DNA from 3 places in the Candidatus Pantoea symbiotica genome. Region 1 is predicted to be linked to each of the others. Evidence: predicted binding sites of a transcription regulator. Region 1 holds the regulator's gene; each other region holds the start of a gene.
The links. Region 1 encodes PhoB, which activates phosphate uptake and scavenging genes when phosphate is short. Its sites were predicted from a motif close to CTGTCATAAAACTGNCNNAT; they were not measured.
Positions count from the first base shown of each region.

Region 2: a site for PhoB is predicted at 3,051-3,070, ahead of glpT (glycerol-3-phosphate transporter). Genes of this name have one in related genera too.
Region 3: a site for PhoB is predicted at 3,900-3,919, ahead of phnC (phosphonate ABC transporter ATP-binding protein). Genes of this name have one in related genera too.

Region 1 is NZ_JBSZHR010000002.1:750,394-760,892, forward strand. Features, by position in the region: gene qhpR (AraC-like transcriptional regulator QhpR) at 1-863, shown strand, start outside; gene ACXIZX_RS03970 (cell envelope integrity TolA family protein) at 793-1,212, opposite strand; gene ACXIZX_RS03975 (CsgG/HfaB family protein) at 1,367-2,044, shown strand; gene ACXIZX_RS03980 (DUF4810 domain-containing protein) at 2,056-2,415, shown strand; gene ACXIZX_RS03985 (DUF799 domain-containing protein) at 2,412-3,065, shown strand; gene ACXIZX_RS03990 (SbcC/MukB-like Walker B domain-containing protein) at 3,143-6,820, opposite strand; gene sbcD (exonuclease subunit SbcD) at 6,817-8,022, opposite strand; gene phoB (phosphate response regulator transcription factor PhoB) at 8,220-8,909, shown strand; gene phoR (phosphate regulon sensor histidine kinase PhoR) at 8,930-10,240, shown strand.
Region 2 is NZ_JBSZHR010000002.1:4,225,379-4,235,877, forward strand. Features, by position in the region: gene pldB (lysophospholipase L2) at 1-690, shown strand, start outside; gene yigL (sugar/pyridoxal phosphate phosphatase YigL) at 728-1,528, shown strand; gene glpT (glycerol-3-phosphate transporter) at 1,562-2,902, opposite strand; gene ACXIZX_RS20315 (carboxylate/amino acid/amine transporter) at 3,243-4,106, shown strand; gene ACXIZX_RS20320 (YehS family protein) at 4,233-4,712, opposite strand; gene metR (HTH-type transcriptional regulator MetR) at 4,806-5,738, opposite strand; gene metE (5-methyltetrahydropteroyltriglutamate--homocysteine S-methyltransferase) at 5,874-8,144, shown strand; gene ACXIZX_RS20335 (dienelactone hydrolase family protein) at 8,186-9,022, opposite strand; gene udp (uridine phosphorylase) at 9,325-10,086, shown strand; gene ACXIZX_RS20345 (tetratricopeptide repeat protein) at 10,186-10,499, shown strand, end outside.
Region 3 is NZ_JBSZHR010000002.1:2,352,712-2,363,210, reverse strand. Features, by position in the region: gene ACXIZX_RS11650 (alpha-D-ribose 1-methylphosphonate 5-phosphate C-P-lyase PhnJ) at 1-565, shown strand, start outside; gene phnK (phosphonate C-P lyase system protein PhnK) at 555-1,316, shown strand; gene phnL (phosphonate C-P lyase system protein PhnL) at 1,446-2,150, shown strand; gene phnM (alpha-D-ribose 1-methylphosphonate 5-triphosphate diphosphatase) at 2,147-3,283, shown strand; gene phnN (ribose 1,5-bisphosphokinase) at 3,283-3,813, shown strand; gene phnC (phosphonate ABC transporter ATP-binding protein) at 3,972-4,802, shown strand; gene phnD (phosphonate ABC transporter substrate-binding protein) at 4,829-5,755, shown strand; gene phnE (phosphonate ABC transporter, permease protein PhnE) at 5,840-6,703, shown strand; gene phnE (phosphonate ABC transporter, permease protein PhnE) at 6,700-7,584, shown strand; gene ACXIZX_RS11605 (ATP-binding protein) at 7,538-10,126, opposite strand; gene ACXIZX_RS11600 (sugar ABC transporter ATP-binding protein) at 10,271-10,499, shown strand, end outside.

The DNA of each region.
Region 1 (10,499 bases):
GTCATTCCGGTTTTGATAACTTCGGTTTGCATTACGGCAAGCAGTTCAAACCGCAGTCATTAGGCTTGATTGGATATATCGGCCTCTGTTCACCGACGCTGGAGCAGGCGCTGCATAACGTGGTGAATGCGTTTCCGTGGCATCAGCACGACACGCTGACGCGGCTGGTGGACAAAGGCGAGTGCTGGCGGCTCGATTATCAGGTGCGCCACGGCGCGATCCTGTCACGACGTCAGGATGCGGAGCTAACGCTCGGCATGTTCCTTAACTTGATCCGCCACGTCGCCGGCAAAAACTGGGCGCCGCGCGAAGTGCATTTCGAACATCCGCGTCCGGAACAGTGGCACGAGCACTGCAAAGTGTTTGATGCGCCGGTGTGGTTTGATCAACCGTTCAACTCATTGTTGATCCCGAAACGCGATCTGCTGCGAACCATGCCGGAACAGGATCCGATGTTGCTGATGGTGATGCAGGATGCCATTCGCCGCCTGAACAGCTCTGCCAGCCTGCAGAGCGTGGTGGAACAGGCGCGATCGCAGGTGAATTTGTCGCTGATGCAGGGCGAACCGGTGCTGGAAGAGATTGCGGAAAAAATGGGCTTGTCGAGCTGGTCGCTGCAACGGCGGCTGCGCGAAGAGGGCATCAGTTTCACCGCGCTGGTGGACAAGGTGCGCTGCGAGATGGCAACGCACTATCTGCAACAGAAGCAGCTGCCGATTTCAGAGATGGCGCTGCTGCTCGGCTATTCCGAAGTCAGCGCCTTTTCCCGCGCCTTCCGCCGCTGGTTTGGCATTAGCCCGCGCCAGTGGCGTCAGGATGGCTCGGCGTCGCCGGGGCAAAACCGAACCACGCTGGCTGGTTAATCTCTGGCGGCGGCGGTAAATCTTTGCTTTGACCAATCAACTGCCATGCGCGCAGACACAGCGTTTCGTCGCCTTGCGTCTGCGTCACCGCGTAGCGCCCGCTGTTTTGCCACTCGAGCCGCACCAGACATTGCTGACCGGCATAACGCCGCGCATCGCGGAAATGCTGGTTGAGCTGATGCTGCATCTCATCAGCCCATTTGCAGGATGCGCTACCCGGCGCACTCTGCGGCTGGCACAGATTGACGATGCTATCCTGTTGCTTTGGCTGAGAATGCTGACAAGCGCTGAGCGCCACAACAATCATTAACCCGCCCAATAATCCCGCCATTCGATTAATTAAATTCATTAATGTGCCTGTATTTTCACTAAAGATCCTTTACCTCACTGCCGACAGTCTACAGACCGACTCAACCAATGCTATGGCATTACTCTGACTGTCGGCAGAACCAGAATTTGCCGCAGCCTCGCGGCTTTATCCCCTTTTGATTCATGGATTAGAAATGCAGAAAAAATATGCCTTTGCGGCACTCTCCTTGTTAAGCGCCACGCTGCTCAGCGGCTGCGCGACCGAATCGTCACGCGCGATTGAAGCACCACAGGTGCGTGCGGCCAGCCAGCCCGCGTATCAGGGCGTGCGCAGCCCGATTGCGGTTGGCCAGTTTGATAACCGCTCCTCCTACATGAACGGCATCTTCTCTGATGGCGTTGATCGTCTTGGCAATCAGTCGAAAACCATTTTGGTCACGCACCTGCAGCAGACCAATCGCTTCAACGTGCTGGATCGCAGCAACCTGAAAGAGTTGCAGCAGGAAGCGGGCTTTAAGAAGAGCGAGCAGAACATCAAAGGTGCGACTTACATCATCACCGGCGATATCACTGAATTTGGTCGCAAAGAAGTGGGCGATCAGCAGCTGTGGGGCATTTTGGGGCGCGGTAAAAACCAGATCGCCTATGCCAAAGTCAACCTGAATGTGGTGGATGTCACCACTTCAGAAGTGGTGTACAGCGCGCAGGGCGCGGGTGAATTCAAGCTGTCAGCGCGTGAGATCGTTGGCTTCGGCGGCACCGCCAGCTATGACTCAACCCTGAACGGTAAAGTGATGGATCTGGCGATTCGTGAAGCGGTGGATCATTTAGTCGATGGCATTAACAGCGGCGCATGGCGTCCGGCGAAATAAGGATATTGAGCATGAAAATGTTGCAACTGAGTGCGGCGCTGATCGCTGCGGGCGTGCTGGCAGGCTGTGCGCCAAAAGGGCCGGAACCGATCTATTACTGGGGCGATTATCAGCAGCAGATCTACAGCTACTACAAAAAAGATAGCGACCCGCAGAAGCAGATCGAAGCACTGAATCTGGATATTGAAAAAGCCAAATCGGTCAACAAACCGGTCGCGCCGGGCCTGCACGCGCAGCTCGGTTTGCTGTACGCCAAAACCGGAGATACCGATAAAGCCTTCGGCCAGTTTGCCACCGAGAAACAGCTGTTCCCGGAATCTGCGCCATACATGGACTTTCTGATGAAGAAAAAACAAGGAGTTGCCCAGTGAAAAAGCTGATTGTTTCTTTAGGCGTGCTGGCCGCGCTGCTGTTGACCGGCTGCGCGCACAAAAAACCTTACGATTACAGCGCCTTCCGCGCCAGCAAGCCAGCCTCAATTCTGGTATTGCCTGCGGATAACCGCGCGCCGGATGTGAATGCGGCGAACAGCTTCACCTCGCTGGTAACGCGTCCGCTGGCGGAAGCGGGCTATTACGTGTTCCCGGTGGCGGTGGTGGATGAAACCTTCCAGCAAAACGGTTTAACCAACGGCCACGAAATTCAGGCTGTCAGCCCGCAGCGTCTGCACGACATCTTCCACGCCGACAGCGCGCTGTACATTTCGGTGACCGATTACGGCAGCAGCTATCAGGTGATCCAGAGTGTGACCAAGGTGTCGGCGACGGCGCGTCTGGTGGATCTGCGCAGCGGTAAAGAGATTTGGCAAGGCATTGCCACCGCCAGTGACGCGGAAGATGGCAACAACAATAACGGCGGCATTATTGGCATGTTGGTGTCAGCGGCAATCAAGCAGATTGCCAGCAATGTGACGGATAAGGCACACACCATCGCCGGTGTGACCAGCGCCCGTCTGCTGGCGCAGAACGAGCAGGGCGGTTTGCTGGTCGGCCCACGTTATAAGTTGGCAACAGTGAGATAAAAAACCGGTGCGCATGAATGCGCACCCTACGAAAACCCGCCGAAGCACCGTAGGGTCGCCATTCATGGCGACCTGATTTATTCCCCTGGCAACTCCAGCTTGCTGTAACCCAGCCCGTTCATCTTGCGGACGCGGATCTGTACCGGAATACGCTCTTTCATCGCTTCTACATGGCTGATCACGCCGATGGTTTTGCCGCTGGCGTTCAGGGCATCGAGCGCATCCAGCGCGGTGTCCAGCGTCTCGGCATCCAGCGTGCCGAAGCCTTCGTCGAGGAACAGCGATTCGATGCGCGTTTTATGACTCACCAAATCCGACAGCGCTAACGCCAGCGCCAGGCTGACGAGGAAACTCTCGCCGCCCGACAGCGTGCGCGTATCGCGCGTGGCGTCGGCCTGCCAGGTATCCACCACTTCCAGCTCCAGCTCTTCACTGACGCGGCGTTGCAACAGATAGCGACCGTGCAGGCGATCAAGCTGACGGTTCGCCAGCCACACCAGATGATCGAGCGTCAGGCCTTGCGCGAAGCGGCGGAATTTATCGCCTTTGGCCGAACCCACCAGATCGTTCAGGCGGCCCAACTGCGCCAGCTCTACTTCATCGGTAGCGATTTGCGTCAGCAACGATTGTTGCTGTGAACGCAGTTGCGCATCGCTGTGCAACTGCTGCTGCGCTTCGCCCTGTTGACGGGCATTGTCACGTAAAGTCACGCGCAGTTGTTCCAGCTGTTGCTGAATAGTGGCGGCGACTTCATCGCTGAGATCGGCCGGTCGCTGCTGCTGATGCGCCATCCAACGCTGCGTGAGCTGCTCGCTGAGAGTAAGCTGCTGCTGGCGCTGCTGATCGAGCGTCTGCAACTGTTGGCGCAGCTGCTGCACCTCGCGCTCATCCAGCAGGGCGGCACGCAGCGCCGTTTCATCCGCAAAATCACTCTGCTGCAGCGCGGCGAGGAAGGCGCTTTCGGCTGCGGCAGCGCGCTCACGTAAGGTGAGTTGCTGCGCCGCGATCTGCTCACATTGGCCATTCAGGCTGTGCAGCGAGCTTTGCGCCTGCTGCCACTGCTGTAGCTGTTGCGCCAGCGCTTGTTCACACTGTTGCAGCGCGGCGTGCTGCTGCTGTCGGGCTTCCGCCACCCGACGATCGCCAAACAGCTGCTGACGCTGTTCTTGCTGCTGCTGGCGCTGCTGTTGCAGCGCGCTGAGCGTCTGCTGCAGCTCATCGAGCCGCTGCTGTTCACGCGCCAGATTCTGCTGCAGGCTGCTACGCTCACTCTCGGCTTTCGCCAGCTGCGGCTGCAACTCGCCGTGTAAGCGCTCATTTTCCTGCCATGCGCTCCAGCGCTGCTGTAGCGTGAGGAGCCAGCTTTCCCGCTCAGCCGCGTCTGGCAAACTGAGCTGATGCTGCGCCAACTGTTGTTCCAGCTGCTGCGCCAGTTGCTGCATGGCGCTGCGTTCGCTGGCTTCGCGCTGGCTGATTTCATCCAGCGTTTGCTGTGTGCTGGCGATCTGTTGAAGCGCCAGCTGCTGCTGATTTTGATGTTGTTGCCACAGCTGCTGCTGTTGCAGATGTGCATCCTTCGCCTGCTGCAGCGCACGCGCGGCGTTTTCCCGCGTCTGCAGCTGCTGTTGCTGCGTTTGTTCCTGCGCATCCTGCTGTTGTTGCCACTGCGCAAAATCGTCCTGTTGCTCCAGCGTGCAGGTAAGTGCCAGCTCACCGCTCAGCGCTTGCCACTGGGTGTTGACCGTTGCCAGTTGCTGGTCGTAATCAGCGATCTCCTGCTGCAACGCCTGCTGCTGTTGCAGCGACAGCTTCTGCTGCTCACCTTTAGCGGTGCCGGACTCTTTCAGCTGCGCCACGCGCGTTTCCAGCTCAGTTAAACGCTGCTGATTGGCACCGGGCTCAAGCTGCTGATATTGCGCGATAGCCGGATGCTGACACGAGCCGCACAGCGGGCAGGGCTGATCCGGCTGCAATTTGGCACGTTCGTCGGCCAGCTGAGCGATGGTGCGCTCCAGCTCGCAGATTTTGCGCACATCGAGCAGCGCTTGATGTTCCCGCTTGTACTCTTCTCGCAGCGCCTGCAACGCCTGTTCGGCTTCCTGATGCTGCTGCTGAAGCAGCGCCAGTTTCTGCAGTCGCTGCAAGCGCTGTGGCTGCAGCGCGCGCCACTGCGCGGCGAGCAGGCTGAGCTGCTGGCGTGCGGCACGTTGCGTTTGATGTTGTGTAAGGTATGCACGCAGCTGTGCGCTGCTAATCTCCGCCTCAAGCGAAGTCAGTGCTTGCTCCGCTTGCAGACGCTGCTGCGCGGCCTGAGTTTCGGCTTGCTGCAACGGTTGCGCTGCCTGTTCACGCTGAGCCTGCGCCTGTTGATGCTGCTCCAGCTGGCTGCGCTGCTGTTGCTGCTGCGCGATGAGCTGCGTCAGCGTCTGCTCGCGCTCATCCAGCCGGGCGATCTCCGCCTGCCAGCGCGTCAGTTCTGCGCCCCAATCGGCGACGGCGGCTTCACGGGCGCGGAATTCCTGCTGCTGCGCCAGCTGCTGTTGTAAACGTTCACTTACCTGCTGTTGCTGGCTCAGCGCGGTTTGGCAGGTTTGCAGCGCCTGTTGCTGCTGCAGATGCAGCCGCTGCTGTTCATCCAGTTGCTGCGAGAGGGTGGTAATGCGTTGATCGAGCGGGATAACCTGCTCGATCAGCAGCATTTCGAGCTGCTGCTGTTGTTGTAACGCCTGCTCGCGCGCCTGCTGCGCGGCCTGATAATGGCTTTCGCCCTGTTGCAGCGCGGTTTTGGCCTGCTGCTGTTGGGCCTGCAGCTGCTGCGATTGCTGTTCCAGCGTGCGGAGATCGCCCTGCAGCTGTTCGCGCTGCTGTAGCTTCTCGCGCAGTTTTTCTGCCGGTTCGGCCCGCGCCAGCCGCTGACGATCGCCATCCGCCTGCTGCCACGCCTGTTGCGCGGCAAGCAGCGTCTGTTCGGCCTGTTGCTGTTCCTGCGTCAGCTGTTGCTGCTGCACCAGCCATTGTTGCTGATGCTGCGCCAGCGTCAGCTGTTCGCTCAGCGATTTCTCCTGAACGGCGAGTTCTGCCAACTGCTGCGTCAGCTCTGCACGGCGCGCTTCATCAAGCAGCGACATACCACCGGCGCGGGCGCGCAGCGTATCCAGCTCGCTGCGTGCGGTGCGCCAGCGTTCGTAGATCTGCACGGAGATTTGTCCGTAGATTTCGGTGCCGGTCAGCTCTTCCAGCAATTCGGCGCGTTCGCCGGGTTTGGCATTCAGGAAGGCGGCAAACTGGCCTTGCGACAACATCATTGAGCGGGTAAAACGGGCGAAATCGAGTCCCGACAGGGTTTCAATCGCTTTTAGCTTGTCGCCAACTTTATCAGCGATGATCTGATTATCCGCGACGCGCGCCAGCTCGACGCGCGGTGCCTGCAGCTTGCCGTCGGCCTGACCGCGCGCGCGGTTCTGGCTCCAGAAGGCGCGCCAGGCTTCGCCTTTGATCTCAAACTCCACTTCTGCCAGACACTCGGCGGTGTCGCGTGTGATCAGCTCATTCTGGGTTTGCGACAGCGTGCCGAGACGTGGCGTTTGGTGATAGAGCGCCAGACAAATCGCATCGAGTAAGGTGGTTTTGCCCGCGCCGGTGGCGCCGGTAATGGCAAACAATCCGTTGCTGGCAAAGGGCTCACGGCGGAAATCGATAAACCATTCGCCGCGCAGCGCATTGAGGTTTTTAAAACGTAGCGTCAATATTTTCATGCAGATGGATTCTCCAGCGCGGCAAGCTGGGTGCGGAATAGCTGCGTTAACTGCTCGGCCTGCTCGGCATCTAGCTGATCTTCCTGCGCCAGTCGGCGGGCAAACACTTCTTCCACTTTTAATTCGCTCAGGGTTTCGTTCTCCAGCCGCTCGAGGCTGCGCTGCCGCTGTTCGCGGCTGCGGCGCACCAGCAGCACTTCTACCGGCAGATTTTCGGTCAGCGCTTCAATGCGACGCTGCAGATCGCTGAGATATTCCTGCGTGGTGATCTCAATATCCAGCCAGGTTGGCAGCTCACTGGTGCTTTCGCTGAACTGCGCCAGCTGATGTTCAATTTCCGCCATCGAGCCTTTCAGCATCTGCATCGGCTGGAAGTGCGGAATGGTCAGTGGCGTCACTTCCTTGAGCTTGTCGCCAAATTCCAGCAGGAAGACGCTTTTCTCGCGGCCAAGCTCATCAAAACTGAGCGGAATTGGTGAGCCGCTGTAACGAATATGTTCGCTGTTGGCGATGCGCTGGGCGCGATGGATGTGACCGAGCGCGATGTAATCCGCTGGTGGAAACGCCTGCGCCGGGAAGGCATCCAACGTGCCAATATAGATGTCACGTACCGAATCGCTTTTAGTGACGCCAACGGTGGTGAGATGGCCGGTGGCGATAATCGGCAGCGCGCTGTTCATTGACTGCGCGGCGGCAAAGCAGTGTTGGTAATGCTGCTCAATCGCCTCCAGCAGCGAGATCTGCTTCTCGCGGCCGGATTGGCCGGCCTGGCTGCGCAGAATGTCGCGCGGTCGCAAATAAGGAATGGCGCACAGCAGCGCACCCGGCGCGCCATCGCGCTGCTTCAGGGTTAACACCTGTTGCTCGGCCTGCGGTGTGGCGCTGGTGATCACCTGCGTATTCAGGCAGGCCAGCAGCTCGCGCGATTCATTCAGCGTCGCCACCGAATCGTGATTGCCCGCCAGCACCACCAATTGGCAGCCGCTTGGCTGCAGCGCCACCACAAAACGGTTAAACATTTCACGCGCGTAGCTCGGCGGCGAACCGGTATCAAACAGATCACCAGCGATAATCAGCGCATCCACCTGATGCTGCACAATCTGATCCAGCAGCCAGTCGAGAAACGCCTGATGTTCCCGCGCGCGACTTTTGCTGTAAAAGAACTGACCGAGATGCCAGTCAGCGGTGTGAATGATGCGCATGTTTGCTCCGTGCTCTGTTTAGCGAAGGCGAATTATAACCACTTAAGATCACAAAGAAAAAAAGCAGATTTTTATTGTCACATTTCTGTTTTTTATCTATCTATCTTAGGGCGGCTTTTTCATAAAAGTGTCACAAAACTGACGCATAATGGCGCCGCAAATCCCAGTGACACGTTGTCACACTAGCAGGAGTTACAATGGCTAAGCGCATTTTGGTTGTGGAAGACGAAGCTCCCATCCGTGAAATGTTATGTTTCGTGCTGGAACAGAATGATTACCAGCCTATTGAGGCGGAAGATTATGACAGCGCGATTGGTAAGCTGATCGAACCCTGGCCTGATTTGATTCTGCTGGACTGGATGTTGCCCGGCGGCAGCGGAATTCAGTTTATTAAGCATTTGAAGCGTGAAGCCATGACGCGCGACATCCCGGTGATGATGCTGACGGCGCGCGGTGAAGAAGAGGATCGCGTGCGCGGTCTGGAAGTGGGCGCGGATGATTACATCACCAAGCCATTCTCACCCAAAGAGCTGATGGCGCGTATCAAAGCGGTGATGCGCCGTATTTCACCGATGGCGGTGGAAGAGGTGATCGAGATGCAGGGCCTGAGCCTTGATCCTTCCTCACATCGCGTGATGTCAGAAACCACGCCGCTGGAGATGGGGCCGACCGAGTACAAACTGCTGCACTTCTTTATGACGCACCCGGAACGCGTGTACAGCCGCGAACAGCTGCTGAACCACGTTTGGGGCACCAATGTGTATGTCGAAGATCGCACCGTCGATGTGCATATTCGCCGTTTACGTAAAGCGCTGGAATTGACCGGCCACGATCGCATGGTTCAAACCGTTCGCGGAACAGGGTATCGTTTCTCTGCCCGCTACTAAACGTAAACGGAGTTTTTACCGTGCTGGAACGACTCTCCTGGAAGAGATTGTTGACCGAGCTGGCGCTGGTCTGTTTACCTGCGCTGGTGTTGGGTCTGTTGTTCGGATATCTGCCGTGGCTGCTGCTGATTGCGGTGACCGGCGTGATGTTCTGGCACTTCAGAAATTTAATGCGTCTGTCGCACTGGCTGTGGGTCGATCGTTCAATGACGCCGCCCACCGGACGCGGCAGCTGGGAACCGCTGTTTTATGGCCTGTATCAGATGCAGTTACGCAACCGGCGTCGTCGCCGCGAGTTGGGCAATCTGATCAAACGTTTCCGCAGCGGTGCCGAATCGCTGCCGGATGCGGTGGTGCTGACCACCGAAGAGGGCACCATTTTCTGGTGCAACGGTTTGGCGCAGCAGCATCTTGGCTTGCGCTGGCCGGAAGATAATGGCCAGAACATCCTCAATTTACTGCGTTATCCTGAATTCTCCCGCTATATCCGCCAGCGCAAGTTTGATACGCCGCTGACGCAGATCCTCAATAATCAGCATCATATGGAATTCCGCGTGATGCCTTACAGCGAAGGTCAGTGGCTGATGGTGGCGCGTGATGTCACCCAAATGCACCAGCTGGAAGGCGCGCGACGCAACTTCTTTGCCAACGTCAGTCATGAACTGCGCACGCCGCTAACGGTGTTGCAGGGCTATCTGGAAATGATGGACGACGCGGTGATGAACGAGCGCACGCGCAGCAAGGCGTTGCACACCATGCAAGAGCAAACGCGCCGCATGGACAGCCTGGTGAAACAGCTGCTGACCTTGTCGCGTATCGAAGCGGCGCCAGCCATCGATCTGAAAGAGACGGTGGATGTGCCGGGCATGCTGCTGCTGTTGCAGCGTGAAGCGGAAACGCTGAGCCAGGGACGTCACACCATCCATTTCCATACCGATCCGCATCTGAAAGTGTTCGGCAATGATGAGCAGTTGCGTAGCGCCATTTCCAACCTGGTCTACAACGCGGTGAATCACACGCCGGATGGCACGCGCATCGACATCAGTTGGCTGCGTACCAAACAAGGCGCGCAGTTTAAGGTGTGCGATGACGGGCCGGGCATCAGCGAACAGCATCTGCCGCGCCTTACCGAACGTTTCTATCGCGTGGACAAAGCGCGTTCACGTGCCACCGGCGGCAGCGGTTTGGGGCTGGCAATCGTGAAACATGCGCTGGGCCATCATAATGCGCGGCTCGAGATCACCAGCGTGCCGCATCAGGAAACCTGTTTCAGCTTCCTGCTGCCGCCAAGGTTGATTGTGGCTAGCGCTCTGCAAGAGCGGGTTAATTAAGGTTTGCACATCCATTGCGTGATGCCGCTCAGTTAAGCACAGAGCATCTTTCGTTCGCCCTAAGCTGAGGTAGTTGCAGCACCCTTGTGCGGCGACCGAGCAGAGAGCGCCTGGCCGCGCCCTCTGCACTCCCGGGCCTTGCGCCAGCCCAACCCGCCGCTGCGCGGTACCTTCACTCAATCACGATTCCTGACGGACCGGCGGCGATTCGCTCCTGCTCAGCGCCACCTCTCGCCGCATCCATGCGGCTCGCCCTGGA
Region 2 (10,499 bases), 3.5 Mb from region 1:
TCGCACCGCGGCCATGTGGTGGATTTTGGTGACTACGTTGACGATCTTGAAACGCTGTATCTGAAAGAGATAGTCAGCAACCATTATCAGCAGCGCTACGTGCTGGCCCACTCGATGGGCGGCGCGATTTTAGCGCTGTTTCTGGCGCGTCAGCCGCAGGCGTTTCATGCTGCGGTGTTCTCCGCGCCGATGTTTGGCATTGTGCTGCCGCTGCCGGACTGGATGGCGCACCGCATTCTCGACTGGACCGAAAAACTGCCCGCGCTGCGTGAAGGCTACGCGCTGGGCACCGGCCGCTGGCGCGCGAATCCGTTTGGCATCAACCGCCTGACGCACAGCCGCGAACGCTATCGCCGTAACCTGCGTTTTTACGCTGACGATCCGGCGCTTCGCGTTGGTGGGCCCACTTATCACTGGGTGCGCGAAGGCGTGCAGGCCGGGCGTGACATCTTCAATCAGGTGGCGAACATCACCACGCCGACCTTGCTGCTGCAGGCGAGTGAAGATGATGTGGTGGATAACCGCTCGCAAAATCTATTTTGTACGGCGATGGCTGAAGCAGGACATCCCTGCGCAGGTAACGCGCCATATGTGATAAAAGGAGCGCGTCATGAGATCTTGTTTGAAACAGACGCGATGCGTGCCGAAGCGCTAAACGCGGTGGTCGATTTCTTCGAACACCACGCTTAATCAATTTTACTTTCCGATATCAACACCCGAGGTTTACATGTATCACATCGTCGCATCCGACCTGGATGGCACGCTACTCTCTCCGGATCACCGCCTGACGCCGTTCGCTCGCACTACGCTGCAGGAACTGGTGGCGCGTGACATCCACTTTGTTTTTGCCACCGGTCGTCACTATATCGACGTCGGACAGATGCGCGATAAGCTCGGCATTCCGGCTTATATGATCACGTCCAATGGTGCGCGCGTGCACAACGCCGAAGGTGAACTGGTGTTCAGCCACAACCTCGACGCCGACATCGCCAGCGATTTGTATGGCCTGCAATATCATGACGAGCACATCCTGACGCACGTTTATCGCGACGATGAGTGGTTCATGAGCCGTCATCGCCCAGACGAGCAGGACTATTTCCGCGAATCGGTATTTAACTATCAGGTTTACCAGCCGGGCATGCTGCCGACCGACGGCATCAGCAAAGTGTTCTTCACCTGCGAAGATCCGGAGCGTTTGGTTCCGATGGAGCAGGCGATTGAAGCGCGCTGGGGCGATCGCGTGAATGTCAGCTTCTCGCTGCCAACGTGCCTGGAAGTGATGGCGGGCGGCGTTTCCAAAGGTCACGCGCTGGAAGCGGTAGCGAAACAGCTCGGCCACTCGCTGAAAGAGTGCATCGCCTTCGGCGACGGCATGAATGATGTGGAGATGCTCAGCATGTCAGGCAAAGGCTGCATCATGCGTAATGCGCAGCAGCGCCTGAAAGATACCTTACCGACGCTGGAAGTGATTGGCAGCAACGCGGATGACGCCGTACCGCACACGCTGCGTAAATTGTTCCTCGCCTAAAAAAACGGGCCGGCCATCACCGGCCCGTTCTGATTATGCCAGCTGTTTCTTGTGCTTATGTTCACTGACCATGGTCAGCAGCAGCAGAATTACCGCCAGCACCGATCCGCCAATCATCACAATAAATCCGCCGTCCCAGCCGAAGTAATCCACGGTGTAACCGACAATTGCACTGGCCGCTACCGATCCACCGAGATAGCCAAACAGCCCGGTAAAGCCCGCTGCCGTTCCGGCCGCTTTTTTCGGTGCCAGCTCCAGCGCATGCAAGCCAATCAACATCACCGGACCGTAAATCAGGAAGCCGATCACAATCATGCACAGCATGTCGATGCCTGGATTGCCCGGCGGATTCAGCCAGTACACTACGGTAGCGATGGTCACCAGCGTCATAAAGAACACGCCGGTTGCGCCACGGTTGCCGCGAAACACTTTGTCGGACATCCAGCCGCACAGCAGCGTGCCGGGAATACCGGCATATTCATAGAAGAAGTAGGCCCACGATGATTTATCCAGCGTGAAGTGCTTCACCTCTTTCAGGTAGGTCGGCGACCAGTCGAGAATGCCGTAACGCAGCAGGTAAACAAACACGTTCGCCAGTGCGATGTACCACAGCAACTTGTTGGGCAGAATGTACTGCATGAAAATCTGCTTCGCCGTCAGCTCCTGCTCGTGCTCCTCGTTGTAGTCCGGCGGATAATCATTCTTCCACGCTTCAATTGGCGGCAAACCGCAGGATTGCGGTGTATCACGCATCAATGCAAAGGCGATAATGGCGATGAGAATGGCGCCAAACGCCGGCATATACAGCGCGGCTTTCCAGTCGTTAAACCACGCCATGCCGAGCAGGAACAGCAGTGGAGGAATACCGCCTCCGACGTTATGCGCGCAGTTCCACACCGATACAATTCCGCCGCGCTCCTTCTGCGACCACCAATGCACCATGGTGCGCCCGCATGGCGGCCAGCCCATACCCTGGAACCAGCCGCACAGGAACAGCAGCACAAACATCACCATGATGCTGGAGGTGGCCCACGGCACAAAGCCCATCACCAGCATCACCGCAGCAGCGAGGATCAATCCGGCGGGCAAAAACACGCGCGGATTCGAACGGTCCGATACCGAACCCATAATGAATTTTGAGAAGCCGTAGGCGATGGAGATTCCCGACAGCGCAAATCCGAGATCGCCGCGTGAGAAACCTTGTTCCACCAGATAAGGCATCGCCAGCGCAAAGTTCTTACGCACCAAATAGTAGGCGGCATAGCCAAAAAATATTCCCAGGAAAATTTGCCAGCGCAGGCGACGATAAAGCGGATCGACACGATCATCAGCCACTTGAGAGCGATGCGGTGCAGGTTTGAAGATACTCAACATGAGTGTGGCCCTCCAGGGCGCGATATAGTTATGGGTTCCCAGCAGGTTGGGGCAAAAGCAACAGACGTAAAAAATGGAAAAATCGAAGTTTCCATTTCGCGCAAAGGATAGTGATGGTCACACGCGGTTACTGTGACATGTGACACATATGTTACAGTTTTATGACAATGGAGAGCGATAAAAACCAGGAAATGTTGTATTTCGCGCATTTTTACCCGAGCGTAAAAATGAGAGATGAAAATTATTCGTCGTTATTTTGTTCACTTGTAAACCAGATAATTCAACCCACTTGCGACAGTTTGTTTACACTAGCGCCACTGTTCATTTTGGGATCGTTACCGTGCCGTTACTGATCGTTACCACCATTCTGTGGGCTTTTTCCTTCAGTTTAATCGGGGAATACCTCGCAGGTCAGGTGGATTCCTGGTTCTCTGTATTAATGCGTCTGGCGCTTGCCGCCATCGTCTTCCTGCCGTTCCTGCGCTGGCGTGGATATCGTGCTTCCACCATCTTGCTGTATATGCTGGTGGGCATGCTGCAGCTCGGCATCATGTATCTGCTGAGCTTTGAAGCCTATCTCTATCTGAGCGTAACCGAGTTCCTGCTGTTCACCGTGATGACGCCGCTCTATGTCACGCTGATCTACGATTTGCTCAGCCGACGTCCGCTGCGTATTGGCTATGCCTTCAGCGCGCTGCTGGCGGTAATCGGTGCGGCGATTATTCGTTACGACAAAGTCAGCGACCATTTCTGGTTCGGCTTGCTGCTGGTGCAGGCGGCAAACATCTGCTTCGCCATCGGCATGGTGGGCTACAAACGTCTGCAGGAAACTCGCCCGATGCCGCAGCACACCGCGTTTTCGTGGTTCTATCTGGGCGCAGTGATCATCGCGGTGATCGCGTGGAGCTTGTGGGGTAATCCGAACAAACTGCCAACCACCTCGCTGCAGTGGGGCATTCTGGTGTGGCTGGGCGTGGCGGCTTCAGGCTTGGGCTACTTTATGTGGAACTACGGCGCAACGCAGGTGGATGCCGGTACGTTGGGCATTATGAACAACATGCATGTGCCAGCGGGCTTGCTGGTGAATCTGGCGATCTGGCAGGAGAAACCGCATTGGCCGAGTTTTATCGCCGGTGCCGCCGTGATTTTTGCCTCGCTTTATGTACATAAACGCTGGGTATTAGGTAAGAAAAGCAACGCATAGGCCTAAAGGGAAGGGATAGCGCGGCAGAGGAGCAAAGTATCTGCGCGTTTATGTTCGGTGCGCATAAATGCGCACCCTACAAAATCATCGTCGTATGTCGTAGGGGCGCCATTTATGGCGACCGTTTTAACCCTTCTTAGCCGGCCCCGGACGATGAATCATCGTCAAACCCTTCAGGAAATTACGCAGAATCTGGTCACCGCATTCGCGGAAATTCTTATGGTCCGGATTGCGGAAAATCGCGCCAACCTCAGCCTGCGAAATCTTAAAGTTCGCTTTCAGCAGCACATCCGGGATATCGGTGGTCTTCAGCTCAAACGCGATACGCAATTTCTTCATGAAAATGTTGTTATTCATGCGGCGCTCAATCGAAGGCGCGGGCGCATCTTCACTCTTACCGCGACGGTAAAAAATCAGACCGTTGAGGAAATAGCCCATCAATACATCCGGCAGCTTGCGAAACGCGGCATCGTCATCTTTCTTCATCCATGCCTGCACATCTTCCAGCGGCACTTCACTCCCCGCTAGGGCAAAAATCTCCACCACTTTGCTATCGCTCAAATCAAGCATATAGCGCACGCTGCGCAGAACATCGTTACTCATCATGGTGAAACTCTCTTGGTCGCGGGTTGAGGCGGCGCATTATAGAGCAGGCGGGACAGGGATAACAGCGCGGGCGACCTTCGCCGCCCAACAACATCAGGATGAGAGGGTTTGCAGTGAGCCCGGGCGCGCGGCATCGCGCACGAATGGCAGATGTTCACAGGCGTGCTGACGGGCAAACCGCACAAAGGCTTCCATTACTGGCTGGCGCTGCTCGCCTTCGCGTACGGCGGCATACAAGCGGCTCCACAAGCCATCGCCCAAGGTCTTCGTCACCACCAAACCTTGCTGCTCAAAATTCTCTACTACCCAATGCGGCAGTGCGGCGATGCCCATACGCGCCGACACCATCTGAATCAGCAGCAGCGTATTGTCCACGCTCTTCAAAGCCGGGCTCACGCCCGCAGGCTGCAGGAAATGGCGCCACACATCTAAACGCTGACGTTGCACCGGATAGATCATCAACACTTCATCGGCCATATCTTCCGGGGAAATATGCTCAAGCTGCGCCAATGGATGATCCGGTGCCATCACCAAACGCACTTCAAAATCGAACATCGGTGAATAGAACAATCCGCTGCGCGGCAGAATATCGGAGGTTAACACCACATCCAGCTCGCCCTGCTGCAATGCGGGTTGAGGATCAAAGGTCACGCCGGATTTGAAATCCATCACTACCTGCGGCCAGCTCTGGCGGAAATTATTCAGCGCGGGCGTCAGCCACTGAATACAGCTGTGACACTCAATGGCGATACGCAACGTGGCCTGATGCGGCTCATGACACGCCTGCAAAGCCTGCTGAATCTGCGGCAAAACCTGCTCGGCCAACTGCAGCAAAATCTCTCCCTGCGGCGTAAAACGCAGCGGCTGGCTTTTGCGCACAAACAGACGAAAGCCCAGCCGCTGTTCCAGATCGCTGAACTGGTGAGACAACGCCGATTGCGTCTGATGAAGCTGTGAGGCGGCGGCGGCTAACGAGCCGGTGTTCCGTAACGCCTGCAGCGTCCGCAGGTGTTTGAGTTCGATCATGAGAATCCTTCACATCGAGATTGAACAAATTGCGCTTGAGGAACATACAGTACCCGCAGATTATGGCGGTGTAAACATCTGGACGGCTAAACATCTCTGCACCCTACTCAGTTAAGAATATCTGGAGAACAGAAAATGACCATTCTGAATCACACTCTCGGTTTCCCTCGCGTTGGATTGCGTCGTGAATTGAAAAAAGCACAGGAAAGCTACTGGGCAGGTAAAAGCTCACAGGAAGAGCTGCTGGCGGTGGGGCGCGAACTGCGCGCTCGTCACTGGCAACAGCAGAAAGAGGCGGGCGTCGATCTGCTGCCGGTCGGCGATTTCGCCTGGTACGATCACGTGCTGACAACCAGCCTGCTGCTGGGCAACGTGCCTGCACGCCACCAGAACAAAGATGGATCCGTCGATCTCGACACGCTGTTTCGTCTTGGCCGTGGCCGCGCCCCAAGCGGTGCACCGGCGGCGGCGGCGGAAATGACTAAATGGTTCAACACCAACTATCACTACATGGTGCCGGAATTCACGCAAGGCCAGCAGTTCAAACTGACCAGGACCCAACTGCTGGATGAAGTCGACGAAGCGCTGGCGCTCGGCCACAAGATTAAACCGGTGCTACTCGGCCCGGTTACCTATCTGTGGCTGGGTAAAGTGAAAGGTGTGCCGTTCGATCGCCTGTCACTGCTTAAAGACATTCTGCCGGTTTACCAACAGGTGCTGGCGGAACTGAAAAAACGCGGCATTGAATGGGTACAAATCGACGAACCTGCACTGGCGCTGGAACTGCCGCAGGCGTGGCGCGATGCGTTCAAACCGGCTTACGACGCGCTGCAGGGTGAAAGCAAACTGCTGCTCACCACCTATTTCGACAGCATTGGCCAGAACCTTGACGTAATCAAAGCGCTGCCGGTGCAAGGTCTGCACGTTGACCTGGTGCACGGCAAAGACGACATCAAACAGCTTAATGAGCAGATCCCGGCAGATTGGCTGCTTTCCGTCGGCGTAATCAACGGGCGTAACGTGTGGCGCGCGGATCTCAGCAGCTGGTTTGCACGCCTGCAGCCGCTGGTGGGCCAGCGTCAACAATTGTGGATCGGATCATCTTGCTCGCTGCTGCACAGCCCAATCGATCTCAGCGTGGAAACGCGCCTCGATGAAGAGGTGAAAAGCTGGTTCGCCTTTGCCCTGCAGAAGTGCGCTGAGCTTGCACTGCTGAGTCAGGCGCTGAACAACAACGATGCCGCTTCGCTGGTCGAGTGGAGCGCACCGATTCGTGCGCGTGCCAACTCCACGCGCGTTCACAATGCCGCAGTCGGCGAGCGTCTGGCGAAAATCCAGGCTAAAGATGTTGAACGTACCAGCAACTATACCGAACGTGCCAAAGCGCAGCGTAACCGCTTCAACCTGCCAGCGTGGCCGACCACCACCATCGGTTCATTCCCGCAAACCACCGAAATTCGCGGCCTGCGTCTCGACTTCAAAAAAGGCAACATTGATGGCGGTAATTACCGCTCTGGCATCGCCGAACACATCAAACAGGCGATTGTTGAGCAGGAACGTTTGGGTCTCGACGTGCTGGTGCACGGGGAAGCAGAGCGTAACGACATGGTGGAATACTTCGGCGAGAACCTCGACGGCTTTGTATTCACCCAAAATGGCTGGGTACAGAGCTACGGTTCACGCTGTGTTAAACCGCCGATCATCATCGGCGACGTAAGTCGTCCGCAAGCAATTACCGTTGAGTGGGCGAAGTACGCGCAGTCGCTGACCGACAAGCCGGTGAAAGGCATGCTGACCGGTCCGGTGACGATTCTCTGCTGGTCATTCCCGCGTGAAGATGTGAGTCGCGAAACCATCGCCAAACAGATTGCGCTGGCGCTGCGTGACGAAGTAGAAGATCTGGAAAAAGCCGGTATCGGCATCATTCAGATTGATGAACCGGCACTGCGCGAAGGCCTGCCGCTGCATCAGTCCGATTGGGCGGCGTATCTGACCTGGGCAGTGGATGCATTCCGTCTCAATGCCGCCGTAGCGCAGGATGACACCCAGATTCACACCCACATGTGTTACTGCGAGTTCAATGACATCATGGACTCGATTGCCGCGCTGGATGCGGACGTTATCACCATCGAAACCTCACGTTCCGATATGGATTTGCTGGATACCTTTAAGGAATTCGACTATCCCAACGAAATCGGTCCGGGCGTGTATGACATTCACTCGCCGAACGTGCCGAGCGTGGAGTGGATGGAAGAGTTGCTGCGCAAAGCGGCGCAGAGCATTCCGGAAGCGCGTTTGTGGGTGAATCCGGATTGTGGCCTGAAAACCCGTGGTTGGACGGAAACCCGTCAGGCACTGGCGAATATGGTTAAAGCGGCGCAAAACCTGCGGGGTGAAACGGCTTAGAAGCTGTAAATGAGGTTGGGGCGCATAGGCGCCCCTTTTTATTACGCGTTTGGCGCTACGCCATACTGCGCGAACCACGCCAGCATGCGTTGCCAGCCATCTTTGGCGGAATCGGCGTGATAGCTGGCACGATAATCCGCATTAAAAGCATGTCCGGCATCCGGATATACCACGAACTCTGCTTTGGCATTGGCGGCGTGCAGCGCCTGACGCATCTTATCAATGCTCTCGAGCGGGATGCTCTCATCCTGACCACCGTAAAGACCCAGCACCGGCGCATTTAAATCGACCGCAACATCAATCGGATGCTTCTGCTGCTTCAGCGTCTTCTCACCGTCTAAACGACCATACCACGCCACCGCCGCGCGCACCTGCGGATTGTGCGCGGCAAACAGCCAGCTAATGCGTCCGCCCCAGCAGAAACCGGTAATCGCCAGACGACGGATATCACCATCGTGGCGCGTGGCCCAGTTGGCCACATGATCGAGATCGGACAACACCTGCGAATCCGGCACTTTGCTCACCAGCTCTTTGAACAGCGTGGGAATATCGTTGTAATCGTTGGGATCGCCTTCACGGAAATAGAGTTCGGGAGCGATCGCCAGATAACCTTCCAGCGCCAGACGGCGGCAGACATCGCGGATATGCTCATGCACGCCGAAAATCTCCTGCACCACCAACACCACCGGTAAGGTGCCTTGATACTCTTTTGGTCGGGCATAATAAGCAGGCAGATTTTCGCCCTGGCTTGGAACCGAGGTCTCGCCAGCATGAATTGCGTCGCTGGTAGTGATAATGGTGCTGCTTGCGGTGGGCTGAACGGCGGGTGCAAAGCCGCCGGGTGCCGTTTTTTGTGCCATATTGTCTTCGGTTTTCATTGTTCTCTCCGTGCTAGCAAATGCGCAATCACGTAACTATAGCCTGGCGAAGTGAAGCAAGGCTGGCGTAAGGTGCAGAGGGATTTTTTTCACGTGTGCTGCTTCTCTATTAACATTGCCACCAACACTTACACAGCACCGCTTGTAGCAATTCAGAATTGCACAGCGTTAATGTGTGATGTAAATCACATAATGTTTTTCTGATAATGTAAGTTTCATTATTGATGGTGAATTGAGTCACATATTTATATCGCCTGCTCACGTAGAGTGGCGCGCACATCCCCAATTATCAGGAGTCTGTTATGGCCCAGTCTGACGTTTTCCACCTTGGCATCACCAAAGCTGATTTGAAAGGAGCCACGTTGGCCATCGTGCCTGGCGATCCTGAGCGCGTGAAGAAAATCGCCGCGCTGATGGACAATCCACAGCATCTGGCTTCACACCGTGAATTCACCACCTACCTGGCCGAAGTGGATGGCAAACCGGTTGTGGTGTGCTCGACCGGTATCGGCGGACCTTCAACTTCGATTGCGGTTGAAGAGCTGGCCCAGCTTGGCGTGCGCACCTTCCTGCGCGTTGGCACCACTGGCGCTATCCAGCCGCATATTAATGTGGGCGATGTGCTGGTCACCACCGCATCGGTGCGCCTCGACGGCGCGAGCCTGCACTTTGCGCCAATGGAATTCCCGGCCGTGGCTGATTTCACCTGTACCACCGCGCTGGTGGCAGCCGCAGAAGCGTGCGGCGCGAAAACCCACATCGGTATTACCGCCTCATCTGATACCTTCTATCCAGGCCAGGAACGCTACGACACCTTCTCGGGTCGCGTGGTGAATCGCTTCCAGGGTTCAATGGAAGAGTGGCAGCAAATGGGCGTCCTTAACTATGAGATGGAATCCGCTACACTGTTAACCATGTGCGCCAGTCAGGGACTGCGTGCCGGCATGGTGGCGGGTGTCATCGTGAACCGTACGCAAAAAGAGATCCCGGATGCCGCGACCATGAAACAGACCGAAAGTGATGCGGTGAAAATTGTGGTTGAAGCCGCGCGTCGCTTAATTTAGTGCGCCAGTCAGGGATGAATTCGAGACCAGGCTTATAAGGATTCCAGCTATTTCCTGATTAGAATGCGCGCAATTTCAGCAGCTACTGAGAAATTTCTTATGCGCAAAATGGTTTCTGTCTCACGTCCCAATGTCATGAATAATCCCGCTACTGCACAATCACGTGTTGAAGGTGCAGCAGCGAGATTTCGCCAGGCGATGGCGGCGAATAACTATCCTCTTGCGCGTCAGTGCTGTGAAGAAGTGCTGCGCGTCTTACCCAATCATATGCAGGTGCTGAGCGACTATGCGCTCACCCTGATGCGTGTGGGCGAATACAAAAAATCCTATAAAATTTACCAGAAGATCTATCAGGCTCCGGCCGCGCAGCGCGCGCAGGCGTCGGAAACCTGGCTGGATGGATTAACGGAAGT
Region 3 (10,499 bases), 1.6 Mb from region 1:
CGAAGCTACCCGTGACGCCACGCTGATCCAGACGCGTCACCGCATTCCGGAAACGCCGCTCGAAGAAGACCAGATTCTGATTTTCCAGGTGCCGATCCCCGAGCCGCTGCGCTTTATCGAGCCGCGCGAGACCGAAACCCGCACCATGCACGCGCTGGAAGAGTACGGCATCATGCAGGTGAAACTGTATGAAGATATCGCCCGCTACGGCCACATCGCCACCACTTACGCTTATCCGGTGAAGGTCAACAATCGCTACGTGATGGATCCGTCGCCAATCCCCAAATTCGACAACCCGAAGATGCACATGATGCCGGCGCTGCAGCTGTTTGGTGCCGGGCGTGAGAAACGCATCTATGCGCTGCCGCCGTACACCAAAGTGGAAAGCCTCGACTTCGACGATCACCCGTTTAGCGTGCAGCAATGGGAAGAACCCTGCGCGTTGTGCGGTTCGCGCCACAGCTACCTCGACGAGGTGGTGATGGATGACGCCGGTACGCGCATGTTTGTCTGCTCCGATACCGATTTTTGCCACCAGCAGCAGGAACAACAGCATGCACAGTGAACAGCCGCTGCTTGCGGTCAACAATCTCACCCACCTTTATGCGCCCGGCAAAGGCTTTGAAGAGGTGAGTTTTGAGCTCTATCCCGGCGAAGTGTTGGGCATTGTTGGGGAATCCGGATCCGGTAAAACCACCTTGCTGCGCAGCCTGTCGGCACGCTTAACGCCGCAGCAGGGCAACATTCTCTATCGCGCGCAGGATCTCTATCAGCTGAGTGAGAGCGATCGCCGCCGCTTGCTGCGCACCGAATGGGGCGTGGTGCATCAGCATCCACTTGACGGTTTGCGTCCGCAGGTGACAGCGGGCGGCAATATCGGTGAGCGCTTGATGGCGGTAGGTCATCGTCATTACGGCGATATCCGTAAAGAAGCGATGCGCTGGCTGCAGGATGTGGAGATCTCCGCTAATCGCATCGACGATCTGCCCACCACGTTCTCGGGCGGCATGCAGCAGCGTTTACAGATTGCGCGCAACCTGGTGACGCAGCCGACGCTGGTATTTATGGATGAACCGACCGGCGGGCTGGATGTGTCGGTGCAGGCGCGCCTGCTGGATCTGCTGCGCACGCTGGTGCGCGAGCTGAATCTGGCGGTGGTGATTGTGACGCACGATCTCGGCGTGGCGCGGTTGCTGGCGCATCGCCTGCTGGTGATGAAGCAGGGCCGCGTGGTGGAGAGCGGGTTGACCGATCGGGTGCTGGACGATCCGCATCATCCGTATACCCAGTTGCTGGTTTCATCGGTGCTGAGTTGAGATGAACAAGGTCGCCATAAATGGCGACCCTACGACGTGCCCAATGCAACCGTATCGCCCCGTAGGGTCGCCATTTATGGCGACCTTCTCGAAGACCAGCACAACTATCAAAATCATCAGGACATCACTATGCAACCTTTACTGCGCGTAGAGCATCTGAGCAAAACCTTTGTGCTGCACAACCAAAGCAGCGCCGCGCTGCCGGTATTGCAGGACGCTAATCTTGAAGTCAGCGGCGGCGAATGTGTGGTGCTGCATGGCCGCTCCGGCAGCGGAAAATCCACGCTGCTGCGTGCGCTGTACGGCAACTATCAGGCCAACAGCGGCCACATCTGGCTGCAACATCAGGGCGAATGGATCGACATGGCTAACGCGCCCGCGCGGCAGATTCTGGCGATTCGCTGTCACACCGTTGGCTGGGTCAGCCAGTTTTTGCGCGTCATTCCGCGCGTGCCGACGCTGGAGATCGTCATGCAGCCGCTGCTGGAGCGCGGCACCGAGCGCGCCTTCTGCGAAAAGCGTGCCAAAGAGCTGCTGACGCGCCTCAATGTGCCGGAGCGTTTGTGGTCGCTGGCACCGTCGACCTTCTCGGGCGGCGAGCAGCAGCGCGTCAACATCGCGCGGGGCTTTATCGCCGACTATCCGGTGCTGCTGCTGGATGAGCCGACCGCCTCGCTCGACAGCGCCAACAGCGCCGCAGTAGTTGAACTGATTGAACAGGCGCGCGCCCGTGGTGCCGCCATTGTCGGAATTTTTCATGACGAAGCGGTGCGCGAACGCGTAGCCGATCGCCTGCACGTCATGCAGCCAATGAAAGCAGGAGCAGAAGCATGATCATTAATAACGTCCGGCTGGTGCTGGAGCATGACGTGGTGGCGGGTTCACTGGAGATCCGCGACGGACGCATCGCCAGTTTCAGCGATAGCGTCAGCCAGTTGCCGGGCGCGCTGGATGGCGAAAACGCCTTCCTGCTGCCGGGTTTGGTGGAGCTACACACCGATAATCTCGACAAGTTCTTCACGCCACGCCCCAAAGTGGATTGGCCGGCGCACTCGGCGATGAGCAGCCACGATGCGCTGATGGTCGCCAGCGGCATCACCACGGTGCTGGATGCGATTGGCGTCGGCGACGTGCGCGATGGCGGGCATCGCATCGAAAACCTCAATAAGATGATTGAGGCGATTCAGGACAGCAATCGCAAAGGCATTAACCGCGCCGATCACCATTTGCATCTGCGCTGTGAGCTGCCGCATCACACCACGCTGCCATTGTTTGAAAAGCTGATGAACACGCCAGAACTGTCGCTGGTGTCGCTGATGGATCACTCGCCGGGTCAGCGCCAGTACGCCTCGCTGGAGATGTATCGCACCTATTATCAGGGCAAATATCAGCTCAACGATGAGCAGATGGATCAGTTTGAGCGTGAGCAGCTGGCGCTGGCCGCCGAGTTCTCCACGCCGAATCGCAACGCCATCTCCAGTTTGTGCCGTTCGCGCGGTATTCCGATCGCCAGCCACGACGACGCTACGGCGGCGCACGTTGCTGAATCCCACGACGTCGGCAGCGCCATCGCCGAATTCCCTACCACGCTGGAGGCAGCACGCGCCTCGCGTGAGTGCGGCATGCAGGTGCTGATGGGCGCGCCCAACATCGTGCGCGGCGGTTCGCACTCCGGCAACGTGGCGGCGGCGGATCTCGCCAGCCACGGCCTGCTGGATATTCTCTCCTCCGACTACTATCCGGCCAGCTTGCTCGATGCGGTGTTCCGCCTGGTGGCCGATGAACGCAACACGCTGACGCTGCCGCAGGCGGCTGCGCTGGTGACCAGCAATCCGGCGCGGGCGATTGGTCGGCACGATCGCGGTCGCATCGCCGAAGGACTACGTGCCGATTTAGTGCTGGCGCATACCGAACATGGTCATTCGCACATTCGTCACGTCTGGTCGCAAGGCAAGCTGGTGTTCTAATGGCGCGCCTGATCTGGCTTACCGGGCCTTCGGGCTCGGGAAAAGACAGCCTGCTGAACGCGCTGCGGGAAGCGCCGCCGGAGAATCTGCTGATCGCCCATCGCTACATCACGCGCGCCGCCGATGCGGGTGGCGAGAACCATGTGGCGCTGAGCGAGGCGGAATTCCGACGGCGCGAGGCGCTGGGCTTGTTCGCCGTGAGCTGGCAGGCGCACGGCATGCATTACGGGCTGGGCGAGGAGATCGATCTGTGGCTGGCGCGCGGGCTGAACGTGCTGGTTAACGGTTCGCGCCTGCATCTGCCGATTGTGCAGCAGCATTACGGCACGCAGCTGCTGCCGCTGGTGTTGCAGGTTTCTCCTGCGGTGCTGGAAGCGCGTTTGCGGCAGCGCGGGCGCGAGCCGCAAGCGGAAATCGAAAAACGGTTGGCGCGCGCCGCCGAACCGCTGCCCGCGTATTGTCATGCGTTGAATAACGATGGCGCGTTGAGCGACACCCTCGAGCATCTGCGCCAGCTGATTACCCCGTAGGGTCGCCATTCATGGCGACCTGGTTCATCGCGGTATTGAGGTCGCCATAAATGGCGACCCTACGCTGTCACCGTTTAATCATTTTACTGTCATCAAGCTTTCATCCGTTTTGCCCGTAATAGCGGGCAATCAACACCTCAGAAGAGATGGAGTGCAACATGGCACAGGCATTACTGAAAACCGTCGTCGACAACCCTTACCCGCACGTGACAGGGCAGGGCAACAATGTGTTGTCGGTGCAGGGATTGTGCAAAACCTACGGCGCCAACCAGGTGCTGGATAACGTCAGATTCGATCTGCATGCGGGCGAGTTGGTAGCGGTGATTGGCCGCTCAGGCGCAGGCAAATCGACACTGTTACACATGCTGAACGGCACCATCAGCGCGTCGCAGGGCGCCATCCTCAGCAATCGCCACGGCGAAGTGGATCGTGATGTGGTGACGCTGAATAGCCGCCAGATGCGCGAGTGGCGCACCGAATGCGGCATGATCTTCCAGGACTTCTGTCTGGTGCCACGTCTTGATGTGCTGACCAACGTGCTGCTCGGTCGTTTGAGCCAGACCTCGACGCTGAAATCGTTCTTCAAAGTCTTCTCCGAAACCGACCGTGCTCGCGCCATCGAACTGCTGCAGTGGATGAACATGTTGCCGCAGGCGCTACAGCGCGCAGAGAACCTCTCCGGCGGCCAGATGCAGCGCGTGGCGATTTGCCGGGCGCTGATGCAAAACCCGCGCATTTTGCTGGCGGATGAACCGGTGGCGTCACTCGATCCGAAAAACACCAAACGCATCATGGATGTGCTGCGTCAGGTGAGCGAGCAGGGCATCAGCGTGATGGTGAACCTGCACTCCATCGAACTGGTTAAAAGCTACTGCACCCGCGTGATTGGCATTCAGCGCGGCAAAATCCTGTTCGATGGACATCCTTCCCAGTTGACCGACGGCCTGATGCATGAGCTGTACGGCGACGAAATTAACCAGCTCCACTAACTCCCACAGCAAGAGAAAACCTAAGAATGAAACTGACTTCTTTAGCTTTACTGACTATTGCGATGGCATTTGGCGCAAACGCAGCGGATGCACCAAAAGAGTTGAACCTCGGGATTCTTGGCGGCCAGAACGCCACGCAGCAGATTGGTGACAACCAATGTGTGAAAGACTTCTTCGACAAAGAGTTGCAGGTGGATACCAAACTGCGCAACTCGTCTGACTATTCAGGCGTAATTCAGGGCTTGCTGGGCAACAAAATCGACCTGGTACTGAGCATGTCACCGGCTTCATTTGCCTCGGTTTACCTGCAAAACCCGAAAGCGGTGGACGTGGTGGGCATTGTGGTGGACGACAAAGACGGTTCACAGGGTTATCACTCGGTGGTGATCGTTAAAGCTGACAGCCCGTACAAAAAGCTGGAAGACCTGAAAGGCAAATCGTTCGGCATGGCCGATCCCGATTCAACTTCTGGCTTCCTGATGCCGAACCAGGCGTTCAAGAAAGAGTTCGGCGGCACGGTTGACGATAAGTACAACAACACCTTCTCCAGCGTCACCTTCTCCGGCGGCCACGAGCAGGACATCCTTGGTGTGCTGAACGGTCAGTTCGAAGGCGCGGTAACCTGGACCTCACTGATTGGTGACCGCGAAACCGGTTATACCTCGGGTGCCTTTGGCCGTTTGATTCGCATGGATCATCCTGACTTGATGAAACAGATTCGCATCATCTGGCAGTCGCCGCTGATCCCGAATGGCCCGATTCTGGTGAGCAACAACCTGCCCGCTGACTTCAAAGCGAAGGTGGTGGCCACCATCAAGAAACTGGATAAAGAAGATCACGGCTGCTTTGTTAAAGCGGTTGGCGGTACCCAGCACATCGGTCCAGCGACCGTGGCGGATTATCAGAACATCATCGATATGAAGCGTGATTTGATGAAGGGTACGCGCGGCTAAGCCTTTAAAACGGTGCGCATTAATGCGCACCCTACATTGTAGGGTCGCCATTCATGGCGACCTGGTTACACAGGAATCCCCCCCTTGACCGATTTCGAACACTACTACCAACGCATCCGCCGCCAGCAAAAGCGCGACTCGCTGCTGTGGTCGCTGCTGTTGCTGGCGCTCTATCTGGCCGCGGGCAAGATGGCGGAATTTAACCTGCTTACCGTTTGGCAGTCGCTGCCACACTTTTTTGACTACATCGGTGAAACTCTGCCGGTGCTGCATCTTTCACTGCTGTTCGCCGACGGCAAAACTGAAGGCTCGCTGGCCTATTGGGGCTATCGCCTGCACTTCCAGCTGCCGCTGATCTGGGAAACCTTGCAGCTGGCGCTGTCGTCCACCATCGTGGCGGTGGCCGTTGCCGGTGTGCTGGCGTTTTTCGCCGCCGATAACACCCAAACGCCGCGCAGCCTGCGGGTGGCGATCCGCGCCTTTGTCGCCTTCCTACGTACTATGCCGGAACTGGCGTGGGCGGTGATGTTCGTGATGGCGTTCGGCATTGGCGCTATTCCCGGCTTCCTCGCGCTGGCGCTGCATACCGTCGGCAGCCTGACCAAACTGTTTTACGAAGCGATTGAGAGCGCCTCAGATAAACCGGTGCGCGGCCTCGCGGCGTGCGGCGCCAGCAAACTGCAGCGCATGCGCTTTGCCTTCTGGCCGCAGGTCAAACCAACGTTTCTCTCCTACAGCTTTATGCGTCTGGAAATCAACTTCCGCTCCTCAACCATTCTCGGATTGGTTGGCGCGGGCGGTATCGGGCAAGAGCTGATGACCAATATCAAACTCGATCGTTACGATCAGGTCAGCATCACGCTGTTGCTGATCATTGTGGTGGTGTCGCTGCTGGATACGCTGTCCGGCTGGCTGCGTCGCCGCGTAGTGGAAGGAGACACAGCATGATCGCCTTAGCGCCGGATGTCGCCAAACTCAAACAGGAGCATGCCGCCCTGTTTGCCGCGCAGAACCGCTATCTGCGCCGCGTTGCGCTGGTGGCGCTTGCCATCGCGCTCTATTATCTGTTCTTCTTCGAATTCTTTGGCATTGAGTGGAGCCGTTTTCTCATTGGCTGCCAGCAGCTCAGCCGCTATTTCCTGCGTATGTTTGTCTGGCAGGATTTTCTCAACTGGCCGTTTGGTTACTACTTCACTCAGGTCGGGATTACGCTGGCGATTGTGTTCTCCGGCACACTAACCGCATCACTAATTGCCTTGCCGGTCTCGTTCCTGGCGGCGCGCAACGTGATGCACGATCCGGTTACGCGACCGATTTCGCTGGTGGTACGCCGCGTGCTGGATGTGCTGCGCGGTATCGACATGGCGATTTGGGGGCTGATCTTCGTGCGCGCCGTCGGCATGGGGCCGCTGGCTGGCGTGCTGGCGATTGTGATGCAGGATGTCGGCTTGCTCGGCAAACTCTACGCCGAAGGGCACGAAGCGGTGGAGCGTTCGCCGAGTCGTGGCCTCAGCGCGGTCGGCGCGAACAGCCTGCAGAAACATCGTTACGGCATTTTCACCCAGTCGTTCCCGACCTTCCTCGCGCTCAGCCTGTATCAGATTGAGTCCAACACCCGCTCAGCGGCGGTGCTGGGCTTCGTCGGCGCGGGCGGCGTTGGCTTGGTGTATGCCGAGAACATGCGTTTATGGAACTGGGATGTGGTGATGTTCCTGACTCTAATTCTGGTGGCGGTGGTGATGATCATGGACATGGTCTCCAGTAAGCTGCGTAAACGTTACATCACGGGGAAAGGGGTGCCGTTGTGGCAGCCTGCCGCGCGCGACTAAGCCGTTCACTGCGCTGCCAGGCGCGCTCCAGCGCCTGCACCAGCTGCGCCTGATGCCAGGGTTTCGCCAGCCGCTCACACAGCGGCAGCGTTACCTGCGTCTGGCGCAGATCCTGACCGCTGATCAACACCGTTGCCAGATGCGGCCACTGCGCCTGCGCCTGACGAATCACATCCGCGCCGTTAATGCCGCCCGGCAGCATCAAATCACTGATTAGCAACTCGATATCCGGCGTCTGGCGCAGCAGGGTCAGCGCGCTTTCGCCATCGCCACACTCCAGCGTCAGATAACCCAGCTGATGCAGATGTTCGCACATCGTTTGTCGCACCGTCGGTTCATCATCCAGCACCAACACCAGCCGATCGTTGCTGGCCTGCGGCACCAGCGGCGGCGGCACGCTGAGCGGTTGTGCCGCTTCTGGCGCGCGCGGCAATAACAGCCGCACGGTGGTGCCTTGGCCGGGCGCGGTTTCCAGCTCGATCTGGCCACCGGACTGGCGCACAAAACCATACACCATTGATAAGCCCAAACCGCTGCCGCTGCCAATCGCTTTGGTGGTGAAGAACGGTTCAAACACTTGTTCGCGTACCTCGGCCGACATACCGCAGCCGTGATCGATCACTTCAATGGTGACGCGATCGCGCTTGCCGTCAGCTTCCTGTTTGCGCTGATTCCAGATTCGCAGACGGATTTCGCCGCTCTGTTGCGCCATCGCATCGCGCGCGTTGACCACCAGATTGATCAGCGCATTCTCCAGCTGTCCGGCATCGATCCATGCTGGCCAGCCGGGACGCTGCGCATCGATCACCAGCTGCTGGCCGGGCAAAAGTGCGTGTTGCAGCAGCGAATGCAGATTATCCACCAACTCCACCACCGACACCGCGCGCGGATAGAGCGCCTGCTTGCGTGAGAAGGCCAGCAAGCGCTGCGTCAGCTGCGCCGCGCGATCGGCGGCCTGACGCGCACGATCGATACGGCTGGCGAGCGTGCCGGGCGGCAGCTGATCGACGGTTAACGCCAGGCTGCCGATGATCACCGCCAGCAGATTATTGAAGTCGTGCGCCAGTCCGCCGGTCAGCTGTCCCACCGCTTTCATCTTCTGGCTGTGCAGCAGCGCCTCTTCCAGTGCCTTGCGCATGGTGCGTTCCAGCACGGTATTCACCATGCCGCGCCGTGGTACCGGGCTGAAACGCAGCTCCAGCGTCCGTCCATCCGCCAGCCGCACTTCCTGCGCATCGGCTAAGCCGTTGAGCTCAACATCGACGCGTTTCAGAAGCTGCTGATAGTGCAAACCGCGATGCAGTTCGCGCGGCGCAATTCCGAGCAGCTCGGCATATTGCGCATTCCACACCACCAGCTGGCCGCTGTTATCGAACAGCGCAAAGCCATCGCGCATCGCGAGAAAGGTCGATTCCAGCTGGTTGCTTTTCTCTTTTAGCAAGCGCGAGGTGTGCGCCAGCGACGCAGTATTACGCGCAAACACGTTGAAGGCACGCGCCAGATCGCCCAGCTCATCACGTCGCGCCAGACCGGGCACGTTGACGCTCTTTTCTCCCTGCGCCAGCCGCGTCATAGCATGGGCGATGGCGGTCAGACTCGAACCGAGGTTGCGGTAGATGTAGTAACCGGCGTAACCGGTGATCAGCAGCGCCAGCAGCATAAACAGGCCGATAAAGCCGATGATCGAATCCAGCTCTTCATGGGTTACCGCGCTGCGTGCGTCGCTCTGCTGCGCCACCAGCTGCACGTAATGGGTGATGTCGTCGTTGAGCATCGCCACCAGCGCTTTGATGCGATAGGTGGCGTAGGCGATGGCAATATCGCTCTGCTCCAGCTGCTGCGCCACCGGCTGCAAATCAGTGCTGGTGGCGATCAGCCGCTGCACTTGGGTATTCAGCACGCCGTTGAGCCTCAACGCTTGCCACTGGCTGAGCACCGATTGCAGCTGCTGCACTGCGGCCTGCGGCGCGCTGGATTGAATCGCCACGCTGAATAAGCTGTGGGTTTGCTGGCGCAGCGCGGCGGAAGGGGCATCGGTGCGCGTTAGCAGGTCAATGCGATTGAGTAACAACTGTGATTGCCACAAGCCGCTCAGCATCACGTTGCGCTGCAGATGGCGCTGATGTCCGGCGCGCAACAATTGGTTGATGGTCTGTTCCAGCATCTGGCTGCGCTCGCGAATACGCGTCAGCAGCTGCGGCTGTTGCGACGCCAGTGGCGCATTCGCCAGCAAGCTCAGCGACCGTTGCAGCTCCTGCTGCGTTTGCTGCAGGCGCGCCGATTCGCTCTGATACTCCAGCGCGCCGACCACCTGCGATAAACGCACCGCCGCGATTGCCACATTGGCGGTATCGCGCGCCAGCGCCAGGCTGCCGTTCATATCGGCCAGCGTTTGTGCTTGCGCCTGTTCCTGAATGTGACCTGCGTGGCGAAATCCAAAAATTGCTACCAGGCTCACCGCCAGCGTCACCGACATCACCAGCAGGTTAAACAGCAGCAGGCGACTGCGCGCGCCCGCGTGCCAGTGCAGACTGTGACTCATGGCTGCCACTCCTTACCGCTCAACTGCTGGCGAGTATAGAAGCGCGATCGGGGCGAAATATGACAAATGTGAATGGCCGCTGACATTTTCCATTTATCTAAGGAGGCTTTACTCGCTGCAACCTTTGCCAGCAGGAGCCTCGTTATGGCGACAGCACCGATATTAGAAATGCGCGCGATCACCAGACGCTTCGGCAGTTTCTATGCGTTAAAAGGGGTGGATCTCACGGTCTGGCCCGGTGAAGTGCATGCGCTGATGGGCGAAAACGGCGCGGGAAAAAGTACATTGATGAAAATTCTGGCCGGTGCTTATACCGCCAGCAGCGGGGAAATTCTTATCGACGGCCAGCCGTACACCATTAAAGGCCCAAAAG